DNA from 2 places in the Clostridium sp. CS1-1 genome. Region 2 is predicted to be linked to the other one. Evidence: predicted binding sites of a transcription regulator. Region 2 holds the regulator's gene; the other holds the start of a gene.
What was found. The regulator LexA, encoded in region 2, represses DNA repair genes until DNA is damaged. The targets are predictions, from matches to a motif close to CNAACANNTGTTNG.
Positions count from the first base shown of each region.

Region 1: a site for LexA is predicted at 4,602-4,615, ahead of AC0N0V_RS12705 (putative DNA modification/repair radical SAM protein). Genes of this name have one in related genera too.

Region 1 is NZ_CM148680.1:2,683,617-2,693,844, forward strand. It holds gene AC0N0V_RS12685 (RNA polymerase sigma factor) at 1-308, opposite strand, end outside; gene AC0N0V_RS12690 (GNAT family N-acetyltransferase) at 840-1,382, opposite strand; gene AC0N0V_RS12695 (HD domain-containing protein) at 2,159-3,130, opposite strand; gene AC0N0V_RS12700 (alpha/beta fold hydrolase) at 3,529-4,341, opposite strand; gene AC0N0V_RS12705 (putative DNA modification/repair radical SAM protein) at 4,671-6,014, shown strand; gene AC0N0V_RS12710 (TIGR03915 family putative DNA repair protein) at 6,028-6,768, shown strand; gene AC0N0V_RS12715 (NUDIX hydrolase) at 6,875-7,324, opposite strand; gene AC0N0V_RS12720 (helix-turn-helix domain-containing protein) at 7,588-8,037, opposite strand; gene AC0N0V_RS12725 (OsmC family protein) at 8,404-8,832, opposite strand; gene AC0N0V_RS12730 (winged helix-turn-helix transcriptional regulator) at 9,224-9,604, opposite strand; gene AC0N0V_RS12735 (hypothetical protein) at 9,785-10,075, shown strand.
Region 2 is NZ_CM148680.1:2,136,446-2,146,673, reverse strand. It holds gene AC0N0V_RS10030 (epoxyqueuosine reductase) at 157-924, shown strand; gene AC0N0V_RS10025 (acyl-CoA dehydratase activase) at 1,064-2,023, opposite strand; gene AC0N0V_RS10020 (2-hydroxyglutaryl-CoA dehydratase) at 2,004-3,101, opposite strand; gene AC0N0V_RS10015 (acyl-CoA dehydratase activase-related protein) at 3,103-3,996, opposite strand; gene AC0N0V_RS10010 (hypothetical protein) at 4,850-5,200, shown strand; gene AC0N0V_RS10005 (tyrosine recombinase XerC) at 5,299-6,291, shown strand; gene AC0N0V_RS10000 (hypothetical protein) at 6,398-6,901, opposite strand; gene lexA (transcriptional repressor LexA) at 7,189-7,797, shown strand; gene AC0N0V_RS09990 (methionine gamma-lyase family protein) at 8,016-9,296, opposite strand; gene hfq (RNA chaperone Hfq) at 9,423-9,665, opposite strand; gene miaA (tRNA (adenosine(37)-N6)-dimethylallyltransferase MiaA) at 9,928-10,228, opposite strand, start outside.

The sequences.
Region 1 (10,228 bases), 550 kb from region 2:
ACCTCATCTTCGGGTTTTGGAGGATTGTCAACATATAAGCTGGCTTCTCTTTCGAGAAGATTAATATCCTCAACAAGTAGTTCACTATAACCATTATTCTTCCTTTGTTTCATTAGAAAATTATTAAAGCATATTTTTCTCAACCAAGCCTTAATTGCCTGGGGGTTCTCTAAGGTTTCGTTCTTTCTCCATGCATTAATAAATGTTTCTTGTGTTAAATCCTCTGCAAGAGATGGATCACACGCTAATTTTAAAGCATAGTTGAAAATATAGTTTCCATATGTATTTATTATAAATTCGATATCCATAAATTCACTTCATTTCTTTTTTGTCAATTAATTCAGGAGTAATTAATTCTCTAGAATTAGTGCTTCCTGATTCTAAAGCAGGACTAAACTTAAGTAAACCTAGTTTGGTCCTATTCAAAAGATATAGCAACTAGTTAAAATTAATTTTCTGACATGTTTACAAGGATCTAAATCAAATACTTTTATAACCTATTTAGATTATGGTACAATAAATACATTTTATCTACATTAAATATCTACATTCTATGATTATTTGCATCAATCATTTCCTCTATTTTATGTAAACATAATATTTGAATTGCGTCGTAAAAACACTGTAAAATTCTAATTTGAATAATACAGTGCTTTTATAAATTGTTTGTTTTTTCACTTTTTACGTTAAATTAGAATATTCCCAAGTAACTACAATAATTATTCTTAATAATACCTATAACTTGAAAACTACACAATACTCTTTAATTTTTTAATAAAATCAAGTTGTGTTTCATTTTAGTATTGCAAAGCCTCAACATATAAACAAACTTACATTTCTTATTTAGCTTGAATTTTGCCAAAAAGTAATGAATCATAATATTTATCTTCTATAAAATAGTGGTCTTTTAATCTTCCCTCTAACTTATACCCGTTCTTTTCTAATATACGAGCAGAGCCAATATTGGCATCCGTTACACTAGCATGGAGTTTGTGAAGGTTAAGTGATTCAAATGCGAAATCACTTACCAAAGCAAGACTCTCTGATCCATACCCCTTGCCCCAGTGGTCTTTATGAAAAACATAGCCAACTTCAGCTTGATTGGCTTGTTTGTCAAAATTGAAAATCATAACTGTCCCTATAACTTCTTGAGTTGATTTTAAAGCAACAGAAGCGTATAAATGAGTACCTGCTAACTCACGGTTTATCATTAATTCAACGAACTCAGTAGTTTCATTTAAGGTCTTCATTAAGTTCCATCCAATAAAACGTTTAACGTCCTTATCTGACGCATAATCATGTATAGCTTGAGCATCACTTGTACTTAGTGCTTTAAAATAGATATTTTTACCTTCCAATGAATGAAATAAATCTTTGTCCATTTTTTACTCTCCTCTAACTATTAATTTCTATTGTCATATGATTACGAAACAATTTGAGTTCTGAAGATTATTTTACGTATCTAAAAGAAACTTAATACAATATTAATTTCTACAATTTCAGTACAACAATATGTTCATACCTTTCACTTGACAAGTGGAAATTTATCCACTCCTTGTTTACTTAACAAATTTGTGAACTTAATATAAACAGTTCTTCTAAATAGGAAAACAACTTCTCTCATTGAGATACTGATAGTTTTCAAATATCTCAAAACAAGGAGTTGACATTTATGACAATGCCAACTTGAAATCGTATACATTGATTAATTATAGTATATCTTTAATAATATGTCAATTTTCAACATTCATTTAAACATAACCTTATAATAATAGGTTCTATTTAAGAATAGTGTTGATATTATAAAATTGCTGAAGGAAACTCTAGGATTCCTTTTAACGTAAAAATTTATAGTTTCGGCTTAAATTATAACACATATTGCATATTATTACTTATATGCTGTTTACAAAAATATAAGTGTCTTTATTTTAATACCGTCTACGATAAAGGAACAAGTGCTTTTTTAATCACCACACTATTTCATTTTCAAAAAACATCTATATATTTGGATTTAAAGATTGATACATATAATAATTAAGAATAGGCTCTGTCATATTTTAATAGTAGAGTCTTACTATTTTTGAATTGCGAACTAAAAAATACCGTATATTCTTTTGAATAATACGGTATTTTAAATATATACTGCTTAATAATAATTTTATCCTATTTTAATAAATACACCTTCCTCAGACTTTTTTAATGCCTTCTCATTTAATATTTTCACAACACTTGACTTTTCTGAAGTTTTATAGCGTTTCCCACCAATATTTATAGTTGGGTCAATTAGCCTTATCTTATTTTTTTGAAATATGTCATATTTATCTTTATTTTCTATTAATCTTACTTGACTATTTATTGATTCAATTAAGTTTATTACTTCTTCTGAACTAGAATTCCTTAGTAAACTATATACGTACCCATCTTCTTTTAATAAATCTTCTAAAGTAATTTCATGTAATTTAATTGCTATTTCTAATGCTTTAGATAATCTATCATAAGCATATACATTCAATGGGTTCATAAAAAATCCTATAACCTCTTTATAATATACATCTACAAACCATTCAGAAATTTCCACAGAATTAACTACTATCTCTCCTTCAACTACAGATAAATTACTTAAAAATGTCTTAATTTCATCTTTTGATATAAACCCATAATGATACATATCTCTTAATGTATAATCTATTCTATCTGCACATAATTTAGGTGCTCTCTTTTCAAGTATTGTCCACTTAGACTCATTTAAAAGTATATCCTTATAATCATATCCATTAGTTGATAGTATTTTAGGGATATTAGAAGATTGAATAATTTCATCATATATTTTTTCATGATAATCTTCATTACTATTTTTAAAAACAAAGTCAATAACGTGTGAAAATGCAGTGTGAGAAATATCATGTAATAAACCTGCTATCTGTTCCTCAATACTCCCCCCCATTATTCTTATAAACAACATTGTACCAATAGAATGTTCATATCTAGTAACATTCCATTCAGAATTAATCAAATAACTTGCTCCACCCTGATGAATCCCTTTTAATCGTTGTACCTCTTTTATTTTTATAAGTTCTTCTAAAATTGTTTCAACCTCAAACTCACCATAGATACTATCTGTAATTTTCATAATTTCTCCTCCGTATTTTATTACAACTATATTATGGTTTTTATAAACAACTCCTAATTATCTACTAATTTAATAAATAGATAATTATACATTAATATAAATATAAACTAAAAGTACTATAATTTACATATATATTGTAAATACCGTACTATTCAATTTTCAAAGATCAATTTTTCTTAGTTAGTTCGCAATATGCTCAATATTAGACTCTATTATATTTTTATAGCAGAGCCTTATTGCTTTTTAAGTGCGACGCAAAATACCGTAAAATTCACACATCCGAATAATACGGTATTTTGCTTATATAGTTCAATTGATTTATTAATTGGCATCTCTTTACAAGTTATAAATATTTTTAAGTTCTACTACCATAGATAAATAAGAAGCTACAAAAAACTTTATTCCTCTATAAATTTAGTCAATTCTTCGTTGAATTTATCTTTTTGATCATAGAACACTCCATGGCCACTAAATTCAAATGGTACAAGCGTGGAATTTTTAATGCCTTGTCTTTGTGCTTCAGCTAATGGGAAAAGACAGACTTTGTCATGGATTCCATGAAGAATTAAAGTTGGAACGTTTATTTTTCCAAGATCATAAAATAGTACTTCATTTAACCAAGTTTTTGCAATTTCTGCAGTAGCCCAACCTGCTGCCTTAAGTCCCAATTGAAAAAACCAATCTGAGAATGGCTCAGTTATATGCTGGAAGAAAAACATTTCTCCAAAGTTCCTCAACATATTTGGCCGGTCATTGTATGTTCCTTCAATGATTTCATTTATAGCTTCTCTTTTTTGTCCATAAGGAAAATATGGAAGCTGGACAAGGCTTGGCGCAGCAGCAGCAAAAAGAGCAAGTTTAGATACCCCATATCCATTATGTCTCACCATGTATCTAATAGCAATCGCTCCTCCTGTGGAGTGCCCCGCTAAGGTAATATTTTTTAATTTAAGTGCTTCAATTACGCATCTCACATCGTCCGATAATCGATTGTAATCATAACCACTCCAAGGTTTATCTGAATTCCCGAATCCTCTGGTATCTATTCCAATGCATCTGTATCCCATCTTTGGAAGCTTGTCAAATTGATATTCAAACAAATTGTGATCTCCTGGCCAACCGTGTAAGAACAAGATTGTTTTCTTGCCTTCTGGATTAAGATCCTCTACATAAATTTTTACATTGGGCTCTACTCCAATATAATATCCCACACGAATACCTCCATTAATAAAATTTCACCATTAATAGAGTATTCACCTACACATAAATACGTGCATTGCTTTTCAGTTTTTTTATACCATATTTTTAATTGTTGCATCGTAAAATTATCATAGTATAATGTGTATTTTCTTTTCTGAGTTATATTATATACTGCAAATCCGTATTAATTTAATATATAATTCGTTCGTCGAAATGTAAGTTATTGTCTTCTTCATTTATATATCATCATTGTAAATCTAATTTTTACCACAGAACACTTGTTCTTTTGAAGGTAATGAGTTATACTTAATTTATAAAAATACAAAGATTGGTGATAAAAATGGAAATAAAAGAAAAACTAAGAATTTTAGCTGGTGCAGCTAAATATGATGTATCTTGTTCATCTTCCGGCTCAAACAGAAGTTCAAAACAAGGAAACATTGGTTCAGTTGCTCCAAGTGGTATATGTCACAGCTTTACTCCAGACGGAAGATGTATATCCCTACTTAAAATACTTTTAACAAATTATTGCATATATGATTGTTCATACTGTATTAATAGGAGATCTAATGATATCGAGAGGGCTTCTTTTACTGCTGATGAAGTTGTTAATATAACTATGAATTTTTATCGACGTAATTACATAGAAGGTTTATTCTTAAGCTCTTCAATTATTAAAAGTGCTAATTTCACCATGGAACTCCTTACAACAGTTGTTCACAAATTAAGAAATGAACATAATTTTAGGGGTTATATTCATCTAAAAGCAATCCCGGGAGCTGATGAAGGACTTATAAAAAAAGCTGGTTCCCTTGTAGATAGAATGAGTGTAAATATAGAACTACCTTCATCAAAATCTCTTAAATTATTAGCACCTGAAAAAAATAAACATGATGTTTTAAAGCCTATGGGTGATATTAAAAATAATATTATTATAAACAAATATGAACGTAAGAAATATAAAAATTCACCTATATTTGTACCCGGTGGCCAAAGTACTCAGCTTATTGTTGGAGCTACAAAAGAAAGTGATTTAAACATCCTAAACCTAACAGAAAGCTTATATAACAAATTTGAGTTAAGAAGAGTTTATTACTCAGCATATGTTCCTGTTAATAGTGGTACGAATCTTCCTGAAGTTAAAAATCCGCCTACTCTTAGAGAGCATAGATTATATCAAGGCGATTGGTTATTAAGAGTTTATGGCTTTAAAGCAGATGAATTACTAAATGAAAAGAATCCTAATTTTGATATTAACTTTGATCCTAAAACAACATATGCTTTAAATAATATTCATCTATTTCCTGTTGAAATAAATAGAGCTCCCTATAACACTCTTATAAGAATCCCTGGCATTGGAATACGTAGTGCACAAAAAATAGTAAGTTCACGTAGAATTAATTTGTTGAACTTTTTTGATCTAAAAAAGCTTGGTGTTGTTATGAAAAGAGCTCAATATTTTATTACTTGTAAAGGTAAATATTATGGAGCAGTAGCCTTCGATGATATGCGTATTAGAAACGCTCTTACTCCCAAATTTAACTTAAATTCAATAGATCAAAATGCTGAGCAATTAAGCTTTTTTGATAATAAAACAAGTAATCTAGGCATTGCTAAAGAGTCCTTAAACGACAAATTGCTTTTATTAAATGATAAATCTACTTCAATTACAGGTGAACTCTAAGGAGGATTTTATTTTGAAAGAATACATATACGATAATACTTTTGAAGGCTTACTTACTGCTATTTTTTATACTTATAGCTGCAAAGGAGATTGTATTATAACGAAGTCTAGAGATTATGTTGCCTCATTTATTAATGAAGTTTCAAACATTTCAACAGAGTACGATAAATTTGATAGAGTTTATAAAAGCATTGTAGAAAAGCTTAATGAAGAAGTTTTAACAAATGTCTACTATTTATATCTTAGTGACATCCCAGATTCTGATTCTCTTGCTTTGAAATATCTTAAACTTTGCTATAAATATGGTGCAAATATTAATTTAGCTAAGAATAATGATATTATAATTTTAGTTGATAAATATGCTAGAAAAGTTACTAATGAAGCTCACAGATTAACTGGTTTTGTAAGGTTTAAAGAAGTGGCACCATTAACTTTTTATGCATCTATAGAACCTGATCATAATATTTTACCTTTAATACTCGATCATTTTACTGTAAGATTTTCTGATCAAAACTTTGTAATTCATGATTTAAAAAGGGAGCTTGCAATTGTATATAACAAAGAATCCGCTATTATAACTGAATTTAAAAAAGAAGATTCCAAAGTTCTTACCAACTCCGTCGGAGATAATGAATTCGAAGTCCTTTGGAAAACTTTTTATACCTCTGTTAATATAAAAGAACGTAAGAACCATAGATTGCGTAATCGTCATATGCCTAAGAGATATTGGACTCATCTCACAGAACTTTCATAATTATTTTATATTCAAAGACATACTATTATATGTGATATTATATCTTACCGGCGTTAGATATAATATCACATCATAGGCTTCCATTTTGACCTTCTCTCTATAGTTATCAACTATTATAATATTTATCAAGCATTATTCTATGACTATCGGGTATATCTTCAGGTAATTCTTCATAATCAAAAAATTTCAATTCCTTAGTTTCTAAGTTATCTATCTGCAATACACCACTGTAACTTTTAGTAAAATATCCAACAGTTATAAAGTATGCTTTATCACCATTTGGGAACTCTATATAACACTTTTTTCCTGATGTAGTTCCTAGTAAGTTTAATTTGCTAATATTTAATCCAGTCTCTTCCCTCGCTTCTCTAATAGCAGCTTCCTCAAGAGATTCCCCTAATTCCGTAATTCCCCCAACTAATCCCCATTTATACGGAAATGTTCCCCTCCTCTGAAGTAAAACTTGATTATTTTTATTTATTATTAATACATTTACGCCTGTTAGGTTTATTTCATCATGACCGACTCTATCACGTATGTATTTCACATAATCCATTTTCTAGGTTCTGCCTCCTTTTATGTGTTCTAATCCAACTGTTTGTTATAGAAATATTGCCTCGTAAAATATAACTCAATATAAAAGCCATAACTATTTTCAATGCTTAGTATTAGGAAGAAATTATATAAATATTATATTGGAATTGCGAACAAAAACACCCCAAAATTCAAATTTGAATAATGTGGTGTTCAGAAAATGTTTTGTTTTTCACTTATTATACTGAATTGTAACATTACGAATAGCTAAGGGTTCTGTCTAGTTTACTTGGTTTTCTTTTTTGACATTTTAAACTTTTGATAAAGAATATCTTTCAAAACCAAAACAGCATCTTCATCATTAAAATTAAATTCCTTTTTACAATCATCATACAACTTAAATATCTGCTCACAATAAGAATTTATTCCTTGTATACCGTTGTAGGATGCTAAAATCGGGTACTTTTTACTCCATGCACTAGTCCAATCAATTTCATCAACTATCATTTCGATACTTGTAACATCACCACTAAGATGAGGGCTTTCACTAATAAGATAATCATAACTTACATTATACAATTCACTCAATGGTTTTACTTTAGCTAGTTCTGGAATTGTTTGACCAGTTTCCCACTTACTAACTGCCTGTCTAGATACGCCTAATTTATCAGCAACCTCTTCTTGTGATAAACCTGCTTTTTTACGTAAATCAAATAATTTTTCACCTAATGTCATATTAATCACCAACCTTTTCTTCTTTAAAATTACCTAGCAAAAACAGTATACTTGAAATAAAAACTGCTTTCTACCAAGTAAGGATGGAAATTTGTCAACTAAACTTAACATCTTAATGCATATAAGTTTATGGTAATAGTCTTTACTTAATAGTTAACTATCTTTTTAACTCATATATTTGAGCTACCGCCATAAGTGGGCATCCTGTCCAGAATAATTAATATTATATAAAGAGCTTTTAATATGAAGTTCACTCTCAATATTAGATGTGTCTAGCATTTTTGGGGCACTTTATTTCTGCTCTTGATGCTAAACAATATAAGAAAAAAAGAATTACTCTTTATTAAGATAGTATTCTTTCTATTCTTATCGATATGTTATCTTGTATTCACTGCTAATATCAACATTATTTTTTACCATGTTCCAAATAGGACATAGAGATTCCTCCGACAGTTTTAAAGCCCTTTCAATATCCTTAGACTGTACATCCTTTGATGCGAGTTCAAAGCTTAATTGTATACTTTTAAAGTATGTCGGATAAGTTTCTCTTCTTTCACCTGAAGCAATTACTTTTAATTCAGATACATCCTTGTTCATCTTCCTAAGCAATAAAGCCAAGGTCATTCCACTGCAAGTTGCCAGACTTACAAGAAACAGCTCAAGTGGAGTATACCCCTCTCCATCACCTATAGGATGCACATAATCTATAATTATCTCATGATTATCACGTGATCCCCCTGAAAATTTTACCTTGTCATTTATCAAATCTGCTGTTACTGTTAAATTGTTGCTCATAATAAATCCTCCTAAAATTCAGTTAATATCATTTGAAAATGTTTCATAATTCGAATATTAAGTATCTTTAGATATTTAAAGCAGTTCATTGTTTGCAGTTATGTATAGCATTTCGAAATCAAATTGGAGTTTACACAGACAATTATACACTCTCCCTTTTTTGTCTATTATAGCTATCTACTACTCTACCCAACTAATGGTAATTATATCATAATTGCCAAAATAAAGGGTAAACACACTGCCAATAAATTGAAAAAACTCTACTTCTTAACACCATATTATTCAATTCTCAAAGAACATTGTTCGTATTTTCGATTTTAATAGTTGCGTCACATTATAATCATGTTAATCGGTTATTATATTTTTTAAATAGCTAGTACATCTATTTGTTTTATTCATTGTTATAATCACATTTCTGGCATTGAGCCATTATATGTTCACTTTCATTTTTATGATAAGCTCCAGACCACTTACAAATACTTTGCAAAATAGGCACAACGGATTTACCTTTATCCGTTAATGAATACTCTACTTTAGGCGGAATTTCATTATATTGTTCCCGCCTTACTATGCTATCTGAAATTAAATTTTTCAAAGTTGTCGCTAATACCGCATCTGTTATATCAGTCATTTCCTTACGAATTTCACTATAACGCAAGATATGCTTTTCAGCCAGCACACATATAATGCGTGAATTCCACTTGCCACCGAATATATCCAATCCGTATTCTAAAGGGCACCTAATTTCTTTTTCTAATTTCGGTTTATACATCTGCCATTCCCCCAATACTTTTGATATACAAATTATAACCTATTGCTATTAATTTACAAGTTGCTATGGAATTTATTAGTTACTCATAAATTTGCTTATATCTTTAACTCACGTAGTTTTTTCAATATACTTTGATTATGCAATAAGCAACTATAACAATATTTAAGGAGGAATTTTACTGTGGAAGTAAAAGCTTATCTTGAAATCACAATGAAAATCAGCGACGCAAACAGAGCCGCTGCAGCAAAGGTTTATTCGGATTACCGCACTCCATTTTTGAGTAGCGTATCCGGTGCACTTACTAAAAATCTTTTAATCCGCGATGATGATGTTCAAGTACTTCACGGATTCGACAATGTAGATCATGCAAAATCATATTTAGATAGTGAGTTATTCAAAAACGATGTTTTTGTAGGACTTAAACCATTGTGGGATGATGCCCCTGATGTGAAGATATACGGTGTGGTATAATATTAAATTATGCATTAAAAGCCGTACAACTAACAGATTGTACGGTTTTTGCATATTTCAATTTTGTCTACTTATTCAGTGATAACTTGTCATTTGTCTACAGGTTATATAAATAATCTTTGCTCGAAGTTATTTACAATTGTAATTTGATTA
Region 2 (10,228 bases):
TCCTTGTATTTATTTTGTTCATCTACACTGCGTTAAATTACATGTATAAATTGACATTTAAAGTTTAAAACCTAACATATAGCAATTTTACTAAAATTGTGGTATAAATAGGTAAATGAAACAATGCTAAGTTCTATTTTGGGGAAGGGGATATAAATGAAAAATTTAGTAGAAAACCTAATTGAATCTTATGTGGGAACTTATTCAACAAACAATAACATGCAAACTAAGTGGAGTCATCCATTAATAAAGTTTGCTGATGCAGAAGACACTATGTTTTTAAAATTGAAAGAAATTATTGGAGAAAACCACAAATTACCAAAAGACTTTTTGCAGGATGCTAAAACAGTAATTACCTATTTTATACCATTTGAAAAGTCCATTGCGCAGAGTAACATAGATGGTAAAGAGAGTTCTGAGTTTTGGGCTAGAGCTTATGTTGATACAAATAAGTTAATATTAGATTTAAACGAATACATAGAAAACGAATTAGAACTACAAGGATTTAATACTGTTGGAGTACCCTTGTCAATAAACTTTGATTATAATAAATTAATAAATGATTGGTCTCATAGACACGCTGCTTATATTTCTGGATTGGGAACCTTTGGATTAAATAATATGCTTATAACTGAAAAAGGGTGCACAGGAAGAGTGGGAACTATAATAACAAATTTAAAAATTGAAAAATCTGATGCTATAAAAAGAGAATTTTGTTTATATAAATACAATGGAAGTTGCAAAAAATGCGTTGAAAGATGTGTTAATGATGCTTTAAAAGTTGATGGATTTAACAGGAAGAAATGTCATGAAATGTGTTTGAATAACGACAAGATTTATAATCACTTAGGTCCATCAGATGTATGTGGTAAATGTATGGTAAGGGTACCTTGTTCTTTTACAAACCCAACGGCAAGCCTATAATTTTGTAGAGTTGAATAAGTCTATTCGGTAACCACTTACTCTAATACCAGTATATTATATAAGAAAAGTATCATTAGCTAAATCTAATTGAAATAGATAATGATACTTTTTATATGGTATAGTAGTAATTACAGTTTAACTATACAGCAACAGATCCGCTCCATTTCCCACATCTATCTCCGAAGAATCCCATTACAGTTTCACTACCAAGTATTTTTACAACTTCACATTTGTTTGGGCAGCCTTCACATTCAAAGCTCTTAGAATTAAAACTCATATCAGCCAAATCAAATCCTTTAAAATTAGTAATTTCACCAGTTTTTTCTAAGCGTTCTTTTGCCAAAATAGCGGAACCGATAGCACCCATAACTTTGTAATTTTTAGGCACAGTTACTTCACACCCCAACGCTTCCTCGAAGGAGGCTTTCATACCAATATTGGCAGCTACTCCACCTTGAAAAAAGATTTGGGATTTAATTTCTTTGCCTTTTCCTACATTACTTAAATAGTTTCTTACTAAAGCTTCACAAAGTCCTCGTATAATATCATTCTCACTATAACCTAATTGCTGTTTGTGAATCATATCAGATTCAGCAAAAACAGCACATCTTCCTGCAATTCTAACTGGATTTGTAGACTTTAATGCATATTCTCCAAAATTTTCAATAGGTATCTCCAATCTTTCTGCTTGCCTATCAAGAAACGAACCTGTTCCAGCTGCACATACAGTATTCATCGCAAAGTCAGTAACTATGCCGTTTTCTAATAATATTATTTTAGAATCTTGACCTCCAATTTCAATAATTGTTCTAACGTCTTTATTAGAATTTAAGGATGCAACCGCGTGTGCCGTTATCTCATTTTTTACGACATCAGCGCCAATTAGAGAAGAAGCTATTTGGCGACCACTTCCTGTGGTTCCTACAGCTATTATTTCTTTATTATTATATTTATCCTTTAAAATTCTAAAACCTTCTTGAATAGCATTTATTGGTCTACCTTTAGTTCTTAAATATAAAGATTCTACTACGTTTAAATGTTTATCTAAAAGTACTAAATCTGTGCTGACAGAGCCAACATCAACTCCCATATAATACATTTTCTTTTCTCCTTTCGAGTAAATCTAAAAAGGCTTCAATTCTAGTAACATAACCAGCTTCTCCGGTCATTTCATCTACAACTAAAGTTAGTATAGGAAAGTCTTTATCTTTTGAAATTGAAGGAAGTATAGACTTACAAACAATTTCAGGCATACATCCCATCGGAAATATTTGAATTGCTCCATCAAATCCTTTCTCATGTGCAATTACTGCTTCTCCAATGCACTCTCTTGCGTGGCCGCCAATATATAAAGGTAAATACTCTCTCGAAGCTCTTCTTATATTAAGTGAATTCATATTTATAGGGGACAAAGCCATGTTTTTAAACCACCAACTTGGGGAAAGATATCTTTTGGTGGAAACTCCATATTCCATTAGTTTATCTTCAATATATAAGTTTGAAAACGGTTCAATTATAGTATATATTTCTCCAATAATAGCTATCTTAAGCGGATTCTTTCTTTTATCAATTTTTATGCTATTTACTATTTTCTCATATTTTTTCAAATGATTTATCATTTCTTCTGAAGTTGAACATTTGAAAGCTTCACTTTTACACTGTCGTAAAAGTTTTTTACACTCTCCTTTATTTACTTCGTAGCCAGAAAGTAATCTGGCTTTTTCTTCAATCTTATCTATTAAATTAATTACTTTATACGCATCATGAATAATTTTAACTTTTTCTATTCGTGTTTTATTACTGTGTAATGTTATTTTTTCTATCCTATTTAAAAATTCCCTAACGCCTATATCTTTTGGATTATCTAATACCACAAAATCTAAATTATAGCCTAATTTTTTCAGTAATTTCATTTGAATCTCACAATATTCACCGAATCTGCAAGGGCCACAACTTCCCACAATTAAAACAGTGTCAGCTCCTTGCTCAATACTCTTAATATAATTCCCAATCATTATTTTGAAGGGGAGACACATCTCTTCGGGGGAATGTAATGATCCTATTTCTAACGCTTCTTTATTACTAGGTGGAGGAATTATATAATCTACACCTAGACCATCAAAAATAGCTTTTGCAGCAAAACAAGTGTTCCCAAGATGAGGAAAAGTTATTTTCATATTAGCTACACCTTCTTTCTAGCATATCAGCAAAAGCTTCTAATCTCGTATCAAACCCAGCTTCACCAGTATGTTCATCTATTTTTAAGATTAGAATAGGGAAGTTTCCTAATCTATCCTTGATAAGTTCTATAACAACAGAATCTATACCACATGCAAAAGATGATACATAAACTAAACCATCAATATTATTATTTTCTGCGAGATAGGTAGAAAAACCATAAGAATTTTTTGCAAAAGTCCAGAAAGGTCTTTTGAATAAATCTTTTACTTGATTACTTATATGATTTTCTTCAACATTCTCTTCTGTTATTACACCTATACCTAACTTATTTAACTTTTTAACAACATTCATGTTTGTAAAATTATCATAAATATTATAAGGATGACCTACTAATGCAACATTTAAGTTAAATCCTTCATCCCTTATGCTAGTTTTATGCTTTTGCTGTGCTTTAATAGCAGCTTCATATGCTCTTTCTATATTAAGGTTACTTTTGTTAAATACTTTGCCTGTGCTTCTAGCCCATTTTTTTAATTGTTTTTCTGAAGATGCGTAAATAGGGGATATAATAGCTTTAGGCATATCAGGTATATTGTTAATTACCATCTCTGGTAATCCACAAAACTTCGGGCAGATAAATTCCTTATTATCAATTTGCATTATCCTAGGAATGAACATAATGTCACATTTATCTTTAATTTGAGCAACGTGACCATGAAAAACCTTTATAGGCAAGCAAGCTTCATCAACAGAGTATTTCGCCCCTATATCTAATATATCTTTGTTAGTGTCTGGAGATGTAACTATTTCTGCTCCTAGCTCTGTAAAAAAGGTTTCATAAAATGGATAATACTTACAATATAATAATCCTTTAGGTATACCAACTCTCATTAATAACTCTCCTTTAGTAAGTATAGGTACAATTATGCTACATTAGTATATTTTGTCTAGTTTTTATAATATTATTCACATTTCTAAATATAATCTATATGTATCTAGAATTAATATTTAAGCTAAAAATAATTCTATAATGGAACATTTGTAAACGGTACTAATTTGTAAATTAATTTAATCCAAGACTCTGAATAAGAACTAATTGTCATTTTATACATCTTGCTTATATTTTAAAAATAAGTTTTAGAAAAAATCAATTGTGGAATTATTAGATAATTAAATTTTTAATTTTAAATTTTATGAATAAAACTATATTCATTATTTTTACATTTTATTATTATATTAACATATATTGCTTTTGGGTTGCACCCTGTTAGAAAGGGAAGAATAGGGGATGAAAGCAGAAAAATAGGTCTACAAGCACTTTGTTAAAATGTGGATTTATATTGAATTAATAAATATCCATCAATTATTCATAATATGTTAATATACAATAATGAATATTAAGAACTAAAAATGCTTTTTTGAATCGTTTTAATCTAAATGAGAATATTATCAATTAAGACTTGTATGTGGAATTATAAAGAGCTACTTTTACAATTATATACAACAATTTCACATTAACTTTTATACTAAATATATACACTCAAGCAATTTAATATAATCATACAGCATTTTAGCTAATTCTAAGGTTATAAACTAATCTAATATATAATAAATAGTATTCACCTATAAATTTACGTAAATGTATATTCGCTAAATATACATTTAGCGAATTTCGCGTGTTGAAATAAAAAGGGGATTGTAGTATAATAAAATCAAGGCTTTAAGCACATTTAAGGAGGTTTTTATGACTTTAGACAGAATTATAACACTTAAATATAAAAATTTTAAATATGATGAAAAAACTAAAGAGCTATTGAATATTCCATTAAACGCAAAGGATGAAGTTTTATTACTGAAGATATACGATAACTACAAATCTTCAAAAACACATAGGGGTTACGAGTACATAATAAAAGATTTATATATCCTAGTTAAAAAGAGAAAAGTTAGCACTTCTGATATTGCTGATATCTACAACGTTGGAGTTCGCACTATTCAAATATGGTTAAAAGAATTAGGCCTAAGCAGAACTCTTAAAGAAGCTCAAAAAATAGCTGTAAAAAAAAGACGCTCTAAATATACCAATAATGAATAAACCAAGAAAATATTAAGAATTTCTAGTTCAAACGTAAGTCAATCAATATACAACACACTCAAAGAAATACCTAAAAAGGTTGAAAGGAATTTAGCAATATGAAATATGATATTAAAGCAATACGCAATAACGATTTGCCTGAGCAAGTAATAAACTTTTTAAATTACTTAGAAACTATAAAAGGTAAATCCCCCAATACTATAAATGCCTACAGAATTGATCTAATTATGTTTTTTAGATTTTTAAAATTATATAAAAACCTACCCTATGACAATAATCTTGATTTTGAAGAAATTCCTATATATGATATAGACGATAATATCATAAGAAAATTGAAATTACCTGATCTCTTTGCCTTCTTATCTTTCACAGAGAAATATAGAGAAAATAGCGCTCATGCTAGAGCCAGGAAAGTTGCTACTCTAAGATCATTCTTTAAGTTTCTTAGTGGTATAGCAAAAATTGTGGATGAAAATCCCGCTTTAAATCTAGAATCTCCTAAAATAAGCAGAAGAAATCCTACATATCTCACTTTAGATGAAAGTAAGTCTCTTTTAAGAGCTGTAGACGGAAAAAATAAAGAACGGGATTATTGTATACTAACATTGTTTTTAAATTGTGGCCTTAGACTTTCCGAGTTATGCGGAATTAATATCCCAAATATTAAGGGCGATACATTAACAGTAATCGGTAAAGGAAATAAAGAAAGAACCGTATATCTAAACAACGCATGTATAAAAGCTATCGAAAATTACTTATCAGTCCGCAGCGAAAATCTACATAAAATCATTGATAAAAACGCTCTCTTCATAAGTAAAAATTGGACAAGACTTAACAAAAGAACCGTAGAGATGATGCTGAAAAAATACTTAAAAGCCGCTGATTTAGATACCGATAAATATACCCCTCATAAGCTACGACACACAGCTGCAACTTTAATGTACAAATACGGTAATGTTGACATAAGAAGCCTTCAGAAAATATTAGGCCACGAAAATCTATCAACTACTCAAATATATACACATGTTGATGATGAAAAATTAAGAGAAGCAATAAACTCTAATCCATTGAGTGATGAAAACACCTATTAAATCTAAATCACTATATTTAAATTAACATAAAAATACAGTTTCAACTATAAAGTAAATTTAATCACTTCATAGTTGAAACTGTATTTTAATTTTGCGTTTTACTTAGTTAATTTATATCATTCTCTTTCCCATTATATCTCAAAACACCCGGGTACATCTCACTAACCTTATCTTCTTCAAGTAAATCACTTAACCCTTCGATATCATCGATATAAACTAAGTTATCATCCATTTCTTCATTGAATACAATATCATCATTATCAACTTCACTATATTCCTCATCATAGCCATCGCATGAATCCATTAAACCCTCATCATCAAATGTATCATCATCTGATTCATTCCCCATTACTCCACTTGATAATTGAGAATAATTTTCGTTTTCAATTTCACCTATTCTGGACTTCTCTAGCTGTTGCTCAATCTCCTGGCTGTCTTTTACATCATCTATTATTTCATCAATTTTTATTGCTTTCATGTCATAACCTTCTAACTCTAAGCATTTACCACAATTATTACACTTCTTGTTTGAGTTCAAATCACATCTCTCACACTCTCCACAATTATTACATTCTTTTTTAGAGTTAAAAATACAGTATTCCCTATTCATAGCTACTTCCTTTCTAATTTAAAAATCTTCGAACATATTTCCCGGATAAGTTTCCGGAAACAAATTCTATTAATCCAATACTCGTTACCAATCTAAATAATGAGCAATTCCTAATTTATATTTAATCTCTTAAATTTAGGCCTAAATACTATTATACATAATATAACCGTAATTCCCAAGAGTTTTTTTAACTTTATATCTAAACAAAGAGTTTAACAGAACATTAGTTTGATATTTCTAACAATATGTGGTATAATTCTAATAACTAAATAAGAGAGGTGTTTAATATGTCAGAACACAAAAGTACAAAAAACACAGAAATCTATGAATTTATTAAAAATCAAATAAAAGAAAAAGGGTATGCACCCTCAGTTAGAGAAATATGTGCTGCTGTTGGATTGAAATCTACATCTACAGTTCACGGTCACCTTGAAAGATTAGAGAAAAAAGGATTAATATCAAAAGATCCTTCAAAACCTAGAACAATAATAATAACTGAAGATAAGTTAAATAAAAAGGAAATGGTGAACATCCCTATCGTCGGTACAATAACTGCTGGTCTTCCAATACTTGCAGTAGAAAATATAGAAGGTACATTTCCAATAGCAGTAGATTTTATAAAAGGTAATGAAGAACTTTTTATTTTAAAGGTTAAGGGAGAAAGTATGATTGAAGCTGGTATATTAGATGGTGATTTTTCTATAATACAAAAAGCTGTTTCTGCTCAAAATGGTGAGATTGTTGTTGCTTTAATCGATAATGAAGCTACACTTAAAACATTTTATAAAGAAGAAGATCATATAAGACTTCAACCCGAAAATAGTACTATGTCTCCTATAATTGTTAATGACTGTACAATTTTAGGTAAACTTGTTGGAGTTTATAGACAGTATTAAAATATCTAAGTAAAAGAGTGAGCATTAAATTGAAATTTAATTTCTATACTAATGCCCACTCTTTTCTTTATATAAAACACAAAATGAATTCTTATCTTAATTAAATTTTAAAATACATAACAACCTATCTATCAATATAATATAACTACTTGATATTATTATACTAACTTAATAAATTTTAGCGAAATATGATTTTAAAATTTCACATTGTAAACTACTTATATTACTTTTGACAAAGCTATCAATACTCCTATTTTTGCATGGTCAAAAGTTAATCCACCTTGTAAATATGCAATGTAAGGTTCTCTTATAGGTGCATCAGCAGATAATTCAATGGAAGCGCCTTGGACAAATGCACCAGCAGCCATTATTACTTGATCTGTATACCCTGGCATATCCCAAGGCTCACATTGTACAAAAGAATCTATCGGGGAACCTAGTTGTATTCCCTTACAAAAATTTATCAATTTATCTTTATCATTAAATTTGATAGCCTGGATTATATCACTTCTTTTATCTGTATATTTAGGAAGCACTTCAAATCCAGCTAACTCCATTATTCTTGCACAAAATAAAGCTCCTTTAACCGCTTCAATAGCTACATGTGGTGCAAAAAATAATCCTTGGTATAAGAGTCTCATAACTCCAAAGGTAGATCCACACTCCCCCCCTATTCCAGGAACAGTCAATCTATATGAAGCCTGAGTTACGTATTCCTCTTTACCTGCTATATATCCTCCTGTTGGAGCTATCCCTCCTCCAATATTTTTAATTAAGGAACCTGCAACTAAGTCCGCTCCAACATCTGTAGGTTCCTGTATATCTAAAAACTCTCCATAACAGTTATCTACAAAACATATTACCTCTGGTTTAATATTCTTAACGAAATCTATAATTTCTTTAATTTGAGAGATTAATAATGACTTTCTCCATCCATAACCTGTAGACCTTTGAATGTGTACTAACTTTATACTTTTATCATTCTCTAATTCACTCTTAATATTATCAAAATTTATATCTCCGCAAGCCGTGAAATCTACTTGCTTATAGTTTACTCCATACTCTTTTAACGAACCAATGTTTTTCTTGCCACTTATCCCTATTACATTATGTAAAGTGTCATACGGAGTTCCACATACAGACATCATAGTGTCCCCAGGTCTTAAATTACCAAATAAAGCTGTACCTAATGCATGTGTTCCATTTACAAAATGTGGTCTAACTAATGCACTTTCGCAATTAAAAATTCTAGCATAAACTTTATCAAGCGAATCTCTCCCTATATCTCCATAACCGTATCCTGATGAATTAGTAAAATGAGATTCACTAATTCTTTCTTCTTGAAATGCATTTAAAACCTTAAATTGATTAAATTCTCTTATTTCATCATATTTAGAGAACTCTTCTTTTATATCATCTATAGCTTGTTCATAAAAACTAAGTACTTCATCATTTATACCATAAGTATTTTTAAGGTATTCTTTTGTTATATCTATCATTTTACAAACCTCCTGAAATTCATAATTTAGCTTTTGTATATTTTTGTATAATTTTGTTTAATTATATACTAATTCCATTGATTATAATACCATATAAAAAAAGAATAGGCAATTATTAGCCTATTCTTAAGCATCTCCTTCTGGGATATTATTAAATAGAATTGGTTTCAAAGGAGTTATTGTAGAGATTGCATGTTTATATATCATCATCTGCTTACCGTCACAATCTAGAACTACCGTAAAACTATCGAAACCTTTTACATTCCCTTTTATCTGAAAACCATTAGTTAAGTGTATAGTAACTGATGTTTTACCTTTTCTAGCTCCATTTAAAAATATGTCTTGTAGATTATTAGCCGTTTTACTCATATTCCTCATCCTGCTATTAAAAATCACCAAAATTGATTTTACACCTTATTTATGGATAGATAAGGTGGTAGTATTACAGGTTTCTATACTACGATTCCTGTTTAATACCTACTATAGCAGTTTTTCACCTGCCTTTCCTTATAATTTATTTAATATATCTATTTGCTACTAAATTAAAGTAACAATACCACACAATTTTTATTTTATATAATTCTATAAGTTATGATAAAATCCCTTTAATTTTATTATAAAATTTACAGAATTATTTATCTATAGTTTCATCCTTAATTGAATGAAACTTATTTGCTATATATTCCACTATATCATCCTCACTATTAAACTCATCCTTATCTATCCAAATTACCCTTTTATCTTTTCTAAACCAAGTTAATTGTCTCTTGGCGTAATTTCTACTACCTTTTTTAATTAAATATATAGCTTCGTCTAATGTTATCTTACCATCTAAATAGAATAGCATCTCCTTATATCCTATTCCCTTCATAGACTGCATCTCAGCTGTATATCCCATAGATTTTAACTTCCTAACTTCATCTATAAGCCCA